DNA from 4 places in the Chryseobacterium sp. CFS15 genome. Region 1 is predicted to be linked to each of the others. Evidence: riboswitches for the same ligand, from Rfam matches in the RefSeq annotation. Region 1 holds a riboswitch; each other region holds the start of a gene.
What was found. Region 1 has a riboswitch for thiamine pyrophosphate ahead of thiM (hydroxyethylthiazole kinase). Riboswitches for the same ligand answer to the same signal wherever they lie in the genome.

Region 1 (4,203 bases):
TTATCTTTCCCGTCTACCGCAGCTCCGTAACTTTGAGAATAACTTGGGCGTAAAGTAATTCCGGCCTTCCATTTATCAGAAATATTTACATCAATAACTGCACTTAAATTAAATCTATTAAAACCTGTATTAAGCGCCATACCTTCCTGATCAAAATACGCAGCCGAGATTGCATATTTTACATTCTGGCTTCCCCCTCTCACCGATAACTGATAATTCTGAATGGCGGCCGGGCGGTAAAACGCATCCTGCCAGTCGATATTTGCTACCTGATTGGTTCCCCATCTTGGATCGACCATATAGGTGATATTTGCCAGATTATAATCAGTAGTATTTGCCAGATTAAAATAATTTGCTCTCACTGCATAGCTGTCAGAAGCTGAATTCCCTGGAGATAAAGCAACCCATCTTTTATTAATAGACTCGGTTGCATAGTCAATCCATTCTGCGCTGTTCATGATGTCAAGCTTTTTCTCGATGGTTTGAACACCATAATACTGAGAAAATGAGAATGATGGCTTACCTGAAACTCCTTTTTTAGTCGTTACAATCACGATCCCATTAGAGCCTCTCGATCCGTACATTGCCGTTGATGCAGCATCCTTTAGTACTTCAATCGATTGCACATCATCTGGAGAAACATTGGCCATGTCATCTACTACCATTCCATCAACTACATAAAGAGGAGAATTGCTTGCTGAGATAGAAGCTGAACCACGCACTCGAATTTCTAAGGGTTCTCCCGGTTTTCCTGAAGTAGCACGGGTTTTAACACCCGCAATCTGACCCGTTAATGCCTGATCAACTCGTGCAATAGGACGATCTTTGAAACTCGCCGTACTCACCTTTCCGACAGATCCGGTGACCTCTCCTTTTTTTTGTGTACCGTAAGCGATAACGACTACTTCCTCAATATCCTTCGTTTTATTATTGGATTTTGTACTATCCGAGGCCTTACCTGTGGTTTCTTTTTCCTGTGCGAAGATAAAACTTGTGGTACTTAGTAAAATACCAAGAGTTATTATAGATTTCTTCATTTTGTGGCTGGTGATTAATAATTATTACTTTTATACTTTCATTTAAATTAAAGCATGAGAAAAGTTAAATCTGAAAGACATGATATTTCTCATATTTTTATTTTTATAAAAGTATACTTATCGAAAATTTCAGCTATCCTGCTGTTACCTGCCCAAATCTCATCGTATAGAAATACACACAAACCACTCATTATCAACAACATTATTTAATTAAAAAAAATTCAGGAATAGAAAAAATTAAAAACAATTACTCAAATAAAGAAATATCTTAAGCGTATGCTCACCAATTTCATCTTCATAAACTTTGAATTTTCATTCTATATTATGATAAATTATTTTAGCAAGATCTCAATGTTGGCTTTGTTTTTGCCAAGCAAGATGTATGAAAACAATTTTTATCGTAGAAGATGAGACAGGCATCAGAGATGCATTACAATTGCTCCTGTCATTCGAAAATTATGACGTCCGTTCATTTGCTACTGTTGATGCCTTCAACAATAGAGATCAATCGGTTGTTCCGGATGTTTTTATATTGGATGTAAGATTACCTGATGGTTCGGGTACCGATCTTTGCAATCAAATAAAAGAAGATGAAGCTACTTCAAAAATTCCGGTAATGATTATCAGTGCTCATGCAAAAGCTGAAAATGTAATCAATGCATGCAACGCTGATGAATTTATTTCTAAACCGTTTGACATCGATGATGTTCTTGTAAAAATTGAAAAGCTAACTGCATAATATTTTAACAACTATACTTTAAATAAAAACACTCTGAAGCATCTGTTTCAGAGTGTTTTATTTAGAGTGAAAAATTTGAAATAGCTGCGTTATTTTGACAATATAGACAATGTTTTCATTCAAAATCAATATTTTTCAATACTTTTGTCTTGCGCTTTAGGGGTATTCTGAAAAGAATTGAGAGAGTCCCTTTGAACCTGATACGGCTTACACCGACGTAGGGAAAAGCAATATGTCATATTCTAAATGATGACTGTTGTTCCGGATTTTATCCTAAAGCTTTTATTGATAAAAATATTAGAATGGAAAACAATCTTTGGAACAGCATCCTTCACGTACGAAACAATTCTCCCCTCGTTCATAGTATCACCAATTATGTTGTGATGAACAACACTGCTAATGCACTTCTGGCGATTGGCGCATCACCTATAATGGCTCATGCAAAATCTGAAGTAGAAGAAATGGTAAACATTTCAAATTCATTGGTCATTAATATTGGTACACTTGATGAATATTGGGAAGAAGCAATGCTTTTGGCAGCAAAAAAAGCGAATGAATTACACAAACCTTGGATTTTAGATCCTGTAGGAGCCGGAGCAACATCTTATCGTGATTCGGTTTTAAGCAAGATTCTTTCTTTAAATCCAACAGTGATCAGAGGAAATGCTTCTGAAATTATTGCCCTTTCAAAAACCAGTAAAACGATCACAAAAGGAGTCGACAGCACTGCCAAAAGTAATGAAGCTGTAGAAGCTGCCAAAATATTGGTCAAAAATCACAAATCGACAGTTTGTATTTCAGGTGAAACCGATATTATCATTAGTGAAAATCAAGAAATCCATTTAAAAAACGGCGATCCAATGATGACCAAAGTTACCGGATTAGGCTGCACAGCAACTGCATTGATTGGTTCTTTTATCGGAGTTATTGAAAACAAAACAGAAGCTGTTATTGCAGCAATGAGTTTATTGGGTATCGCAGGAGAAATAGCAGCTCAACAAAGTGCCGGTCCCGGAAGTTTACAGCTCAACATCATTGATAAACTTTACAATATTACAGAAGAAGAATTTTCGGCTCATCTAAAAATGATAAAGCAATGATCTTAAAACCTTCATTTCCTTATCAGCTGTATTTGGTTATTTCTGAGAAAGATTGTTTGGGGAAAGATTTTCTTGAAGTTGCAGAAAAATCAATTTTGGGTGGCGTTGATATTATTCAGCTTCGTGAAAAAAATACCTCAACAGAAGATTTTCTTCGGAAAGCATTCACATTAAAAGAGATTACCTATAAATATAATATTCCACTCATTATTAATGACAATTTTGAGGTTGCTGAAAAAATTGGTTCGGCAGGAATTCATGTCGGGAATAACGATAAATCTCCGTCAAGCCTAAGAAATGAATTGTTTTTTAAAGATAAAATAATTGGATATTCTATTGAATATTTAAGCCAACTTGAAAATGTAAATACAGAATTGTCAGATTATCTTGGCATCAGTCCAATATTTAATACCGACACCAAAAAAGACACCGTGACTGAATGGGGATTGGAAGGTTTATCAAAAATAAGATCTCTTACAGACAAGCCACTCGTTGCCATCGGCAATATCAATTCTTCAAACGCGGCCTCCATTATAAAAGCAGGAGCAGATGCATTAGCTGTTGTATCTGCAATTTGCAGTGCCGAAAATCCTGAAAAAGCAGCTTTCGAAATTAAAAATAAAATATTGAAATGAAAAAATATTCTTATCCTACCGTTCTTACGATTGCCGGTTTTGATGGCAGTGGCGGCGCAGGCATACAGGCAGATATCAAAACATTTTCAGCTTTGGGATGTTATGCAACATCTGTGCTTACCGCACTTCCGGTTCAAAATACAATGGGCGTAAGAAAAATATATCCCGTTTCAATGGAGGCTGTTGCAGATCAAATAGAAGCTGTACTCGACGACATTTTCCCGGATGCCATTAAAATTGGAATGGTGCATAATTCTCAATTGGTTGAAACCATCGTAAATACTCTAGCTAGATATCCAAAAATTCCAATTGTATTTGACCCTGTTATGGTTGCCACAAGCGGACATCAATTGATTGAAGAAGAAACCATTCAAACCATCGTTGAAAAATTATTTCCCATTGCAGAAATTATTACCCCAAATATGGATGAGGCTTCGATATTGGCACAAATGGAGGTGAAAACCTTAGAAGATATGCAGATTGCGGGCGAAAAGATTTTAAGATCAGGCTGCAAAAATATCCTTCTCAAAGGCGGACATCAGGAATTACCTACCGTCACTTCGTTATTTTTTGAAGAAAATGGCGAGCAATTAACTTTTGAAACTGAAAAATTTAACACCAAAAATACTCACGGTTCCGGCTGTACGCTTTCTTCGGCAATTGCTGCTTTTATAGCAAGAGGTGAAGAGTTG
Region 2 (4,203 bases), on a different contig from region 1:
ATGAAATTTTTGTTTTTGCGTCTTATCGTAATTTTTTCGATCGTCTATCCCGTCCAAAGTAGAGCCTGCTCCGCATTTTTACTCGCAGGTAAAAATCATAATGTTGTCGGCTTCAACGAAAACTGGAAAACAATGCCGGGGATGATCGTGATCAACAAACGTGATGTTCTTAAAAGGAACATTAGCTGGCAGAACTTGACAACTGATCAACTTCAGCCTCATAAACAATGGATATCAAAATTCGGATCTGTCACCTTCAATCTTTTGGGATATGATTTTCCTTGCTACGGGGTTAATGAAAAAGGTCTTTTTTTGGTCGAATTATATCTGGAAGAAACAACCAAAGTTTACAATCCAAAGCAGCCCAATATGTTCTGGGCACAATGGATCCAGTATCAACTGGACAATTACAAATCGGTCAATGAAGTTGTGGCCCATCTGAATGATGGACCAAACATCGACTGGTGGCCTAATGCAGCCGGAAGTCATTTTTTTCTGACCGATGCCAAAGGAAACTCTGCCACGATTGCTCTATTGAATGGTAAGTATACAGTCCTTACCAACAAGGAAATGCCGATGCCCTTACTTTGCAACAATCAATATCATAAGGATCTGGCTGCTGCTAAAAAGTTTGATTTTCTGGGTGGAAATGAAAAGTTTGATTTTGATCAAAATAAGAACTGGGAAGACCGGTATAACCGTGCATATTATATGCTGAAGAATTATAAGTACGATGTTAGACCTATAGACTATGCCTGGAGTATCTTGAACGCCATACATCCAGGTGAATGGCAGACGGTCATTGACACGAAAAAGATGAATCTTTATTTTAGGTCTGACTTGAAGAAAGAGGTGAAGACAATTTACATCGGCAAGTTGGATTTTTCTAAAAACGCATCAATAAAATATTTAGATATCCACACTGATGAAACGGGAACCGTTAACGACAAATTCCAAATTCTTACAGCAGCAAAAAACAATACTTATGTTGAAAAAGGATTTCCAATTGGCTACGACAATAAAGAATTCGGAAATTCCGCTAGTTTCGAAAAACTCAAAAAAAACATTGTATCGTTTTTTGAAAACATTTTGCCATGATTTAGATGTTTTTAGAAAAAACAGCCAATTAATATTTGACTAAATTATTTTTACGATGAAATCAGTACTTCAGAATAAGTGGATGTCCCTCGTTTTGCTTGCAGTAGTTTGTCTGGTGATCTACAATCCACTGACTAGATTTCCGTACACGTTCTGTGTTATCATTATATTTGTTTTGATTATCATATATCTTCAGAATGGAAATCTAAAAATGCTAAATTTTAAGAATCTCAATTTTCATGATCTAAAAGTAATTATAGCCTCCTATGTGATTTTAGAACTGGGTTTGGATTTTATTGTACAGCCATTGGTCACTTGGCTATGTAATGAACCGGCTGATTATTCTGCCTTTAAGCACATTGAAGGCGATGCGTCCCAGTATTTTAAATGGTTGTACAGAATGTGGATCAGTGCCGCAATAGGAGAGGAATTGTTGTTCAGGGCATTTGCTTTTGCTCAGCTGAGAAATGTTTTCGGAGATAAAAAGGTCATCGTATTCGTTCTCTCAACATTACTCTTTTGTTTACCACACATGTATCAAGGAATAGCTGGATTAATAATGACCTTTGTATTTGGGATTGCATTTGCACTGTTGTATATTAAGTATCAAAATATTTGGATCAATATAATCGTCCATGGATTGATCGATACAGTCTTTCTAAGTTTGAGTTATTTCGGATATATTGAATTTTATGAATTTATTTGGTAAATCATCTGGTAACCTTATAGCTAATTTTAACTCTCATATTTCTATCTGAAAGTTAAATATAGTAGAAATGATCAATATATTTGGCTTCTATTTTTATAAGAAGTAAGAAAACCCTTATGAAAATGAAGCCATTATGTACTGCAAATATTCATTTGTAAGATTGCAATTTAAAAAAAAGCCAGTGAGATCATTTTTCTACGGGCTCCTATAACAATAAATTTATTAGAAAAAATGATAAAAATTAATCCTTTAATATCAGGCGAAATTATTATAGCATTTTGATAATTTTTCAATACTTTTGCTTCACGCTTTAGGGGTATTCTAAATAGAATTGAGACAGTCCCTTTGAACCTGATACGGCTTACACCGACGTAGGGAAAAGCAATAAGTCATTATTCTGATAATGACTGTTGTTCCGGATTTTATCCTAAAGCTTCTATTTACAAACAAATATTAGAATGGAAAATAATCTCTGGCAACACATCCTTCACGTAAGAAATACTTCTCCCCTAGTTCATAATATCACCAATTATGTTGTGATGAACAATATGGCCAACGCTCTTTTGGCCGTTGGCGCATCGCCCATAATGGCTCATGCCAAACCAGAGGTGCTATACATGGTCAAGATCTCAAATGCTATGGTAATCAACATAGGTACACTGGATGAGTACTGGGAAGAAGCAATGCTTCTTGCCGCTAAAAATGCTACCCTATTGCAAAAGCCCTGGATATTAGATCCTGTAGGAGCTGGCGCTACTGCTTATCGTGATACAGTTCTGAGTACGCTTTTAAAATACCATCCAACAGCAATTCGTGGAAATGCTTCGGAGATCATCGCCCTTGCAGATGCAAATGCCAGTATTACAAAAGGAGTAGACAGTACAGCTCAAAGCACAGAAGCTTTGGAAGCAGCAAAGACCATGGTTCAAAATTGTAATTCAGTGGTCTGTATCTCCGGTGAGACCGACATTATCGTCAGTCAAACATTAAAATATCTTAAATATGCAGAAACTGCCATCGTAGTAGAAAATATACTGCACGAATCTTATTTTAAAGACTTCGGCTTAAATGAAAAAGGGGAAATACAGCCTGCGTGTCATTATATTCACTTTCGTAAGAGCACAGCTGCTATGGATTCTGTAGAGATTGCAATGGCATCAGTGCTGCCCTGCTTTTGGATCTACAAAAAAGTGGGAGATCATATTTACAATCATCTTCAATCTGAAAACAATCCCTACCAAAGGTGGATTGACACTTACGGTGGTGAAGAATTTGCAGATGCCGTAGAACAGGCGATCAATCTCTGTGATGAGGTTGCATCAGAAGCTACTGCCGCTGTTAGAGAAAAAATGACAGAAGCATTTATCACCTCCTCAAGAATGGAATATCATTTTCTGGGAAGCTGCATATGATCTTAAAAAATGGGCTTAATGGATCAGGTAAAAGCGGTTATATTTGATATGGACGGTGTACTGATCGATTCTGAAAAATTCTGGAAACAGGCAGAATCAGAAGTTTTCACGTCTTTAGACGAATTTACAGCATTGACTCAATCAATGACAACTAAAGAAGTAACCCGGTTTTGGTATGAAAGATTTCCTTGGTCAGGTCTCACTCTTCAGGCTGTAGAGGAACAAGTTGTACAAAGGGTCATGGAACTGATCAAAACTGAAAATTGTGAGATGAAAGGTATTAAAGCATTCATAGAATCCTTGCATAAATCAGGATTGAAGATAGGTTTGGCGACAAATTCTCCGGCCATCATCATTCCGGTGGTTCTAAATAAGTTAGGGCTCGACCACTACTTTGATGCTGTGACATCTGCAGATGATGTTCCGAAAGGAAAACCTGATCCGGAAATTTATCTTCTGACAGCAAATAAACTTCGGATAAATCCATCTGAATGTATTGTCATTGAGGATTCTTGTTTTAAAACCATGTTCAATATTCTTGATTTTTTCTAATAATTCATTCATAAATTCTTTATCACTGCGGTCTATGGAAATAAACTCAATATAAGTTTTCCAAAATCCGCAAAATTATTATTCTCATTTTTAAAACTTCCGTGACCGATCATCCTGACCGCTACAACCTTGTGCTTGCCATATTCATCGCCAAATAAGTAATATTACCACTGTACTACCCTTTGCACAGACATACATAAGCCGTATGCAAGATATTGATTAATATATTTATAGAATCTGCTGCCAAAAACGGACATGGTTCGATAGCAATAGCGATATACTCTTCTGCATAACAGTCACTTTGTTTTAGCTATGATAAACAGATACCACATCATCTTATTTTAGTTAATATATCAAAAATTTAATGTTCAATGGTTTATTATTTGATTCTTTATCAACTTTTTTAATTGTTAAATCATAAAAAACGTAAGA
Region 3 (4,203 bases), on a different contig from region 1:
AAGCTCGGTAATTTCTTTTTTATTTTTAATTCTGAAATCAAGATTTCTGTTTTGGCTTACACTTACGTTTCCAGAAATCTCCCATTGTTTTGAAAGTTTTGCCAAAGCTCCAATTTCTAAACCTCTTCTGTAACTTTTCCCGGAATTGGTTCTGATAAACTCTCCGATATTACTGATCTGCCCATTCAGAACCAGCTGATTCAGATAATACATATAATAAAGATTGGCTGTAAAAGCGACTTTTCCAAATTGCTTTTCAATTCCTGCTTCAAAATCATGTAGTTTTTCTGATTTCACATCATTGTTTGATATTAGATCATCACGATTGGGCTCGCGTTGCGCATGAGCATAAGAGAAGAAAACTTTTCCGTTTCCTAGTTTATAATTAACTCCTGCTTTTGGATTAAAAAATAACCAGTTTTCATTAAGATTAGCGCCTTCTCCATCACCTTCCATTAATATCTTTGTATCATAATCAATATTTCTCAACTGAAGATCTCCAAAGAATTCAAAATCATTCACTTTGATTAATGCTTTGGCAAAAGCTGCAACTTCAGTTTTCACCGAACGATTACGGTAATATTCATATTCATCAATATTTGGAAAATACACTCCGGTAACATTCCCATAATGTCTTCCGTAATACTGATTTCCAACCAATCCGAAATTCAAATCTAGATTTTCAAATTTCCCATACAAAGTAGAAACCAAGCCATAAAAATCATTATTCAACCATTTTTTTCTGATAAAATCGGTTTGATTTACAGGAGCTCCATTCAATTCGAATACCGGAAGATTGTAATTGGAATAATGTGTTGCTTCCTCATCTTCTTCGTTTACTCTTACGTAATTTTCATAAAACCCTCTTCCTTTAGTATAATGAAGAGTCGTTTCAAGATTCCAGCGTTCGTTGATGTTTTGTTCCCATAAAAACTGATAATGATTTTGTCTGTAATTATCGGTTTCGTTATCATAAAATTTTTCCTCGCCTGTAAAAAGATCTGTATACTGACCAGAATAGTTCAGTTTAGGAGTTGTTTCCCAGGTTTGCCTGTCGATTCCGTTCCAGGCCTGATACGTTTTTTCTTTTCCTCCAAAGGCCATCAAGCGAAGTTTTGTTTTTCCTTCTTCAAATAAGGCTGTGAAATTGTAAGAATTTAAATCTGAAAAAGCTCTGTCTATATACCCATCAGAATGAATATATGAATATCTTCCCATCACAGAAAGACGGTCTTTCCAGAATTTACCGGAACCTACTTCAGCTGAATATTTATAAGTGTTAAATGACCCGTAGCTGTCATCTGTTTTAATATAAAATTTTTCTTCAGGCTCTTTAGAAATCACATTGATACTTGCGCCAAAGGCAGAAACTCCGTTATTGGAAGTCCCCACACCCCTTTGAATCACGATTTGTGAAGCCGAGCTGGTAAGATCCGGAACATTAACAAAGAAAGTTCCCTGGCTTTCAGAATCGTTGAACGGAACACCATTCATCATCACATTAATCCCTCTCCCGGCAACTCCACGAATCCTAAATCCCGTGTAGCCGACTCCGTTTCCGGCATCAGAAGTAGAAATAATTGAAGTTTGATTTTTTAAGAGAATAGGAAGATCCTGCCCGAGATTTCGTCCGTCAAGATCTTTCTGTACATTGATGATTTCTTTAGCAACGGGAAGTCTTCTGGTAAAGTTGACGGCTTCAATTTCTCTGATTTTCAGAGAATCATTATTTAGAGTTTGAGCAAAACTCAATGAACTTGCGGTAAGCCCTAAAAAAAATAATCCTTTCATTCTTATAAATTTTAAAAATTTAATGGAATAAAAGGGGCGACTATATTTATAATCGATAAATTATGATTGATAAGTGATTTAATTTATAGTTTATCATTTATCATTCATCAATTATAATGAATGTTTCCCTAAACAGCATTACCCGTTCCAGGTTCATTGGGTATAATCTCAGCCCCGACTGGAGCACCCCTTTATTTCAGCGGCAAAATTACTAAAAATATGTGAATTAAAAATATTTTGATTTGGGATTTAATTTCACACTAAAACTAATAAGATCGGTTGTAAGAATCTATATAATAATAATTTTTATCATCTTTTGTGACTTCAAACATTTTCCCCAATTTCCAGCTGTAATTTCTTTTTATATCTGAATATTCAAATGGAATAATGATTTTGTTATTAACATCAATTACACCAAATTTATCGTTATACGTTGCTATGATCATAGGATTCGACGTGTCGTCGCCCTCCAAAATGTAAAGATACTGGTAACTTGGATAAATGGTAAACTGATTGCGGTCTGATGGATTTTTAAACTTCGAATCTTCGATAATTCCATACTTTCCACTAAGAATATAAGCATGAAACAATGCTTTTTTCAATTCTTGCTGGCATCTTCCCAGATCATTACTATTATATTGGTAAACTCTTTTTCCTGATTTATTAATTCTAAACGCAATACCGCCCTTTTCTACAGTAGCAAAATCTCCGCTTCCGAACTTTTTAACTTTCTCGTTAGGCGAGTTTAAAAGATTACAATCTTCACCAAAAAACATCACCAAATCATATTCCGGCTGAATTATAAATTTCCCTTTTTGATTGACAAACCCGGATTTTCCGTTCTTTTTTTGCGGAATCAGCAATGGCAACTCCTCATTAACTACTGGAAGTTTTGTTACAGTATTTTTAACAATATTTGATTTTACAGCTTTTTTAGATACACTTACATTGCTTTTTTTCAAAGGTTTAGATTGCGAAAAAGCAAAAACAGAACATGTTATCAAAAAACCCAACTTCAATTTCCTTAAAATCATTGTATGTTTATTTTGTGTCAAAAATAGAAAATATAAAATTCATATTTATAAAGAATCTAAATAATTTCAACCTTACAAAATAGTAAAATTTCGTAAATTTGGAAACATTTTCAAGTGTTTAATAACGGAAAACTAAATTTTGAAGATTTTTTTGATAAATCTAAAAAAATAACATCAGTTCTTATCTGTTAAATTTTTATATCAGAAAAGATTTTCAATAGACAGCTTCAATTTCCGATAACAAACTTAGAAAGATTTACGAATAAATCGTCAAACTATTTGAAAGTGATGCGTATTAGGAATCTCATTACATCCCGAAGGCGCATTTAAAATGAAAAGACTTCTAGAATTATGAATATTTATCAGGATTACATCCAAGAAATCGAAGAAAGAAAAAATCAGGGGCTTCACCCAAAACCAATTGACGGCGCAGATCTATTAAGCGCAATTATTGAGCAGATTAAAGATACAGCAAACGAATATAGAGCTGATTCTCTTAAATTTTTTATTTATAATACTTTGCCGGGTACCACAAGTGCTGCAGGCGTAAAGGCTAAGTTTTTAAAGGAAATTATTCTTGGCGAATCTGTGGTTGAAGAAATTACTCCAACTTACGCTTTCGAATTACTATCTCATATGAAAGGCGGACCTTCAATTGGGGTTTTACTTGATTTAGCTTTAGGAAATGATGAGGCAACTGCAAAACCGGCTGCTGAAGTTCTTAAAACTCAGGTTTACTTATACGATGCTGACACAGCACGTTTGAAAGCATCTTTCGAATCTGGTAACGTAATCGCTAAAGATATTCTTGAAAGCTATGCAAAAGCAGAGTTTTTTACTAAACTTCCGGAAGTTGCAGAAGAAATTAAAGTAGTAACATTCATCGCTGGTGAAGGTGACATTTCAACAGATTTATTGTCTCCCGGAAATCAGGCACACTCTCGTTCAGACAGAGAATTGCATGGGAAATGTATGATTACCCCTGAAGCTCAGGAAGAAATTAAGGCTTTACAGGCAAAACATCCTGATGCAAGCGTAATGCTTATCGCAGAAAAAGGAACAATGGGAGTTGGTTCTTCTCGTATGTCGGGTGTAAACAACGTTGCACTTTGGACAGGGAAACAAGCAAGCCCTTACGTACCATTCGTAAATATCGCCCCGATTGTAGCGGGAACAAATGGTATTTCTCCAATTTTCTTAACAACTGTTGATGTAACCGGAGGTATCGGAATTGACCTACAAAACTGGGTGAAAAAAGTTGACGAAAACGGAAACCCTCTTCGTAATGAAAATGGCGACATTGTTTTGGAAGAAAAATATTCTGTTGCTACAGGAACCGTTCTTACCATCAACACCAAAGAAAAGAAATTATACAACG
Region 4 (4,203 bases), on a different contig from region 1:
AAGGTGGAAAAGAAATTTCAAAATCGATTAAAAAAATAATCAACGCCGGAATTCCTATTATGGGACATTTGGGATTAACGCCGCAGTCTATTTATCAGTTTGGAACGTATAAAGTGAGAGCTAAAGAAGAAGCTGAAGCTGAAAAATTGATCAACGATGCAAAATTGCTTGAAGAATTGGGCTGTTTTGGAGTTGTTCTTGAGAAAATTCCAGCAGATTTGGCTAAAAGAGTGACGGAAAGCATTTCGATTCCAACAATCGGGATTGGAGCCGGAGCTCATTGTGACGGACAGGTTTTGGTGTATCATGATATGGTGGGAATGAATAAAGGTTTCTCTCCAAAATTCTTAAGAAGATACCTCGATTTATATACAGAAATAACAGGAGCAGTTTCTCAATACGTGAAAGACGTGAAAAATGCTGATTTCCCTAACCAAAATGAAAGCTATTAATGAAAAGTAATTTACAGGCAACACAAGGAATTTTATCAATTTTAGCAATCATTTGTTTAGCAGCGGGTTGGTTTAAAATTTTCCCGGATAATATTAACTATCTTCTTTCGGCAAGATTATTTTATATTTTAATTGGAATTAGTTTTATCGTGCAGGGAAGAATGTTGATGCACACAAAATTTATGTATCCTATGTACGCTGCGGCAGGTTTGTGTATCATCGGCGCATTTTTACCAATCGATTCAAGTCTTAACATCATAAAAACGATTGGTCTTTTAGGCGGAGTTGTTATTTCTTTTGTAAGCAGATCACAGAATCGTTAAGGTATTATGGAAGAGCAGATTGTTTTTGAGGATAATCATCTTTTAGTTATCAATAAAAAAGTAGGGCAGCTCGTTCAGGGCGATAAAACCGGCGACGAACCTTTACTTGATTCTATTAAAGATTTCATCAAAAAAAGAGATAATAAACCCGGAAATGTTTTTCTGGGTTTGGTACATCGTATTGATCGCCCAACTTCTGGTTTGGTCATTTATGCTAAAACTTCAAAAGCGCTTTCAAGATTAACTCAAATGGTGAAAAACCGTGAAATTAAGAAAACGTATTGGGCGGTTGTTGCTAAAGAAATGATTCCTCAAACGCAAAGATTGGTTCATTATCTTCAGAAAAACGAGAAAAATAATAAAGCGATCGTCTTTACGAAAGTGACCGAAGGGGCAAAAGAAGCAATTCTTACTTATAATGTAATTAAAGCGTTAGATAATTATCTGCTTTTGGAAATTGATTTGGAAACCGGTAGGCATCATCAAATCAGGGCACAGTTATCAAAAACCGGAGTTCCGATTAAAGGTGATTTAAAATACGGTGCGCCCCGTTCAAATCCCGATGGCGGAATAAATCTTCACGCCAGAAAACTTCAGTTTATACATCCTGTTACAAAAGAGGAGGTGACAATTGTTGCTCCCGTTCCGCAGAATGACGCAATTTGGAGAGCATGTGAAGAATAAATATTAAATATAGAAATAAGTAAAAAAATGGAAACTGGAGATCATCTTGTTTCCATTTTTTTTGTATTGAAATTATCTTAAGTATGGGCTTGCAGAATATTTCATTTCAACTTCTAAAAAACTTATAAGCCTCGAATGCACGAATATTATTACGTTAAAGATGAAAAACATTCGTGTCTTCGTGGCAAAAATATTTTCAAGCACTTAAAGCTTCCAAGCTTAATCTTCTAAACTCCCATCTCTTTCAAAAAATTTTGTCCATTTTAAAAAAATGTCTAACTTCGCTCCCAACTTTAGGGGTGTCTGTTGACAAAACAGGCTGAGACTTTACCCTTTGAACCTGATTTCTAGATCATACTAGCGTAGGAAAAAGTGAGATGACTTTGCTGTACATTCTATTGTACAATGATGGGCATTCCTAAAGTATATTTAAAAATTTAGGAATGGAGCTCACAATCAATCACACACTAAGAAATTTTGATGTACTTCCCAAAACGCTGGAAGCACTTATCGCTATGGAATTACCTGAAAAGAAAAAAGGTATTGCCGTAGCGCTCAACAATCGTATTATTCCGCAGTCATTCTGGGCGGAAACTATTCTCAACAACCAAGATTCAATTTTAATTATCACTGCTACTCAAGGCGGTTAAAAAATATTTTTATGGCTCATAAAATCACACGTTCGCCGTTTCCGAACTCAAAAAAAATCTATGTTGAAGGGAAAATTCACCCAATCAATGTAGCGATGCGTGAAATACAACTAAGTCCGACAAAATTAACCAACGGAAATTTAGAAGAAAATCTTCCTGTCACCATTTACGATACTTCAGGACCTTACACCGATGAAAATTCTGAAATTAATATCGAAAAAGGACTTCCAAGAATTAGAGAACAATGGATTTTGGATAGAAATGACGTCGAAGTTTTAGACGGAATTACCTCAGAATACGGAAAAGCCCGTCTTGCCAATTCAAAATTAGATGAACTGCGTTTTTCGTATAACCATCAGCCAAAAGTTTCCAGAGAAGGAAAAGAGGTTACCCAATTGTATTATGCAAGACAGGGGATTATCACTGCTGAAATGGAATATATTGCCATTAGAGAAAATCAAAGAATCGAGCAATTAGATTCTGTTTCAAAAGAGATGGCTTTTCAACATCCGGGAAATAGTTTTGGAGCAAGAACTCCGAAAAGAAAGATAACTCCCGAATTTGTAAGAGACGAAATTGCAGCCGGAAGAGCAATTATTCCAAATAACATCAATCATCCCGAAAGCGAGCCGATGATTATTGGGCGAAATTTTTTAGTTAAAATTAATGCAAACATCGGAAACAGTGCTGTTTCATCAAGCATTGAAGAGGAAGTTGAAAAAGCAGTTTGGGCTTGCAGATGGGGAGCAGATACGATTATGGATCTGTCAACCGGAAAAAACATTCACGAAACCAGAGAATGGATCATCCGAAATAGTCCGGTTCCGATCGGTACCGTTCCGATTTATCAGGCATTGGAAAAAGTAAAAGGTGTTGCAGAAGATTTAACATGGGAAATTTTTAAAGATACCTTGATCGAACAGGCAGAACAGGGAGTTTCATATTTCACGATTCATGCCGGAGTTTTGTTGAGATATATTCATTTGACCGCAAAACGTGTGACAGGAATTGTTTCCAGAGGTGGTTCTATCATGGCAAAATGGTGTTTGTTCCATCATAAAGAAAACTTTTTATATACTCATTTTGAAGAGATTTGCGAGATCATGAAAAAATATGATGTTGCTTTTTCTTTAGGAGACGGTCTTCGCCCGGGTTCAATTGCTGATGCAAATGATGAGGCACAGTTTGCCGAATTGGAAACTTTAGGTGAGCTGACAAAAATTGCTTGGAAGCACAATGTTCAGGTGATGATTGAAGGTCCGGGACACGTTCCGATGCATATGATCAAAGAAAATATGGATAAGCAATTGGAGATATGTGATGAAGCACCGTTTTACACATTAGGCCCTTTAACTACGGATATTGCACCGGGATACGATCACATTACTTCCGGAATTGGTGCAGCGATGATTGGCTGGTTTGGTTGCGCGATGTTGTGTTATGTGACCCCGAAAGAACACTTGGGACTTCCAAATAAAGAAGATGTAAAAGTTGGAGTTATCACTTACAAGTTGGCTGCTCATGCTGCAGATTTGGCGAAAGGTCATCCTGGTTCGCAATACAGAGACAATGCTTTGAGTAAAGCAAGATTTGAATTCAGATGGGAAGATCAGTTCAATCTTTCTCTTGATCCGGATACGGCGAGATCTTATCATGATGAAACACTTCCTGCGGACGGCGCGAAGATTGCGCACTTCTGTTCGATGTGCGGACCGAAATTCTGTTCAATGAAAATTACGCAGGAAATTCGTGAATCTGCAGAAAAAGGAATGTTTGATAAATCTCAGGAATTCATCGAAAAAGGGAAAGAAATTTATATATGATTATCGTAATCACTCCCGAAGATAAAGTTCAAAATGAAACTGAGATCATCAATCAATTATTTCAGGAAGGTTTGGATTTGCTTCATATCAGAAAGCCTTTTATTAACCAAAATGAAATGACGGATTTTATTCAAAAGATAGATTCAAAATTTCAGTCTCAATTGGTTTTATACAGTCATTATGATTTAGCAGAAAACTTTAATATCTCAAGATTTCATTTCAGGGAAATTGACAGGCAAAATAGTTTATTTCAATCTTTCACAGATAAAAT

Region 2: linked by a shared signal. The riboswitch ahead of thiM (hydroxyethylthiazole kinase) and the one ahead of thiM (hydroxyethylthiazole kinase) in region 1 are both predicted to bind thiamine pyrophosphate.
Region 3: linked by a shared signal. The riboswitch ahead of OH814_RS12570 (TonB-dependent receptor plug domain-containing protein) and the one ahead of thiM (hydroxyethylthiazole kinase) in region 1 are both predicted to bind thiamine pyrophosphate.
Region 4: linked by a shared signal. The riboswitch ahead of thiS (sulfur carrier protein ThiS) and the one ahead of thiM (hydroxyethylthiazole kinase) in region 1 are both predicted to bind thiamine pyrophosphate.

Annotation. Positions count from the first base shown of each region.
Region 1 is NZ_JAVHYL010000002.1:209,441-213,643, reverse strand. It holds gene OH814_RS03710 (TonB-dependent receptor) at 1-1,037, opposite strand, end outside; gene OH814_RS03705 (response regulator) at 1,420-1,776, shown strand; TPP riboswitch at 1,925-2,017, shown strand; gene thiM (hydroxyethylthiazole kinase) at 2,079-2,876, shown strand; gene thiE (thiamine phosphate synthase) at 2,873-3,511, shown strand; gene thiD (bifunctional hydroxymethylpyrimidine kinase/phosphomethylpyrimidine kinase) at 3,508-4,203, shown strand, end outside.
Region 2 is NZ_JAVHYL010000001.1:38,560-42,762, reverse strand. It holds gene OH814_RS00190 (linear amide C-N hydrolase) at 1-1,098, shown strand; gene OH814_RS00185 (CPBP family intramembrane glutamic endopeptidase) at 1,154-1,807, shown strand; TPP riboswitch at 2,110-2,202, shown strand; gene thiM (hydroxyethylthiazole kinase) at 2,266-3,219, shown strand; gene OH814_RS00175 (HAD-IA family hydrolase) at 3,238-3,771, shown strand.
Region 3 is NZ_JAVHYL010000007.1:93,078-97,280, forward strand. It holds gene OH814_RS12570 (TonB-dependent receptor plug domain-containing protein) at 1-1,791, opposite strand, end outside; TPP riboswitch at 1,899-1,992, opposite strand; gene OH814_RS12575 (WG repeat-containing protein) at 2,058-2,825, opposite strand; gene OH814_RS12580 (bifunctional aconitate hydratase 2/2-methylisocitrate dehydratase) at 3,177-4,203, shown strand, end outside.
Region 4 is NZ_JAVHYL010000007.1:113,100-117,302, reverse strand. It holds gene panB (3-methyl-2-oxobutanoate hydroxymethyltransferase) at 1-452, shown strand, start outside; gene OH814_RS12660 (hypothetical protein) at 452-775, shown strand; gene OH814_RS12655 (RNA pseudouridine synthase) at 779-1,459, shown strand; TPP riboswitch at 1,745-1,845, shown strand; gene thiS (sulfur carrier protein ThiS) at 1,903-2,109, shown strand; gene thiC (phosphomethylpyrimidine synthase ThiC) at 2,121-3,932, shown strand; gene OH814_RS12640 (thiamine phosphate synthase) at 3,929-4,203, shown strand, end outside.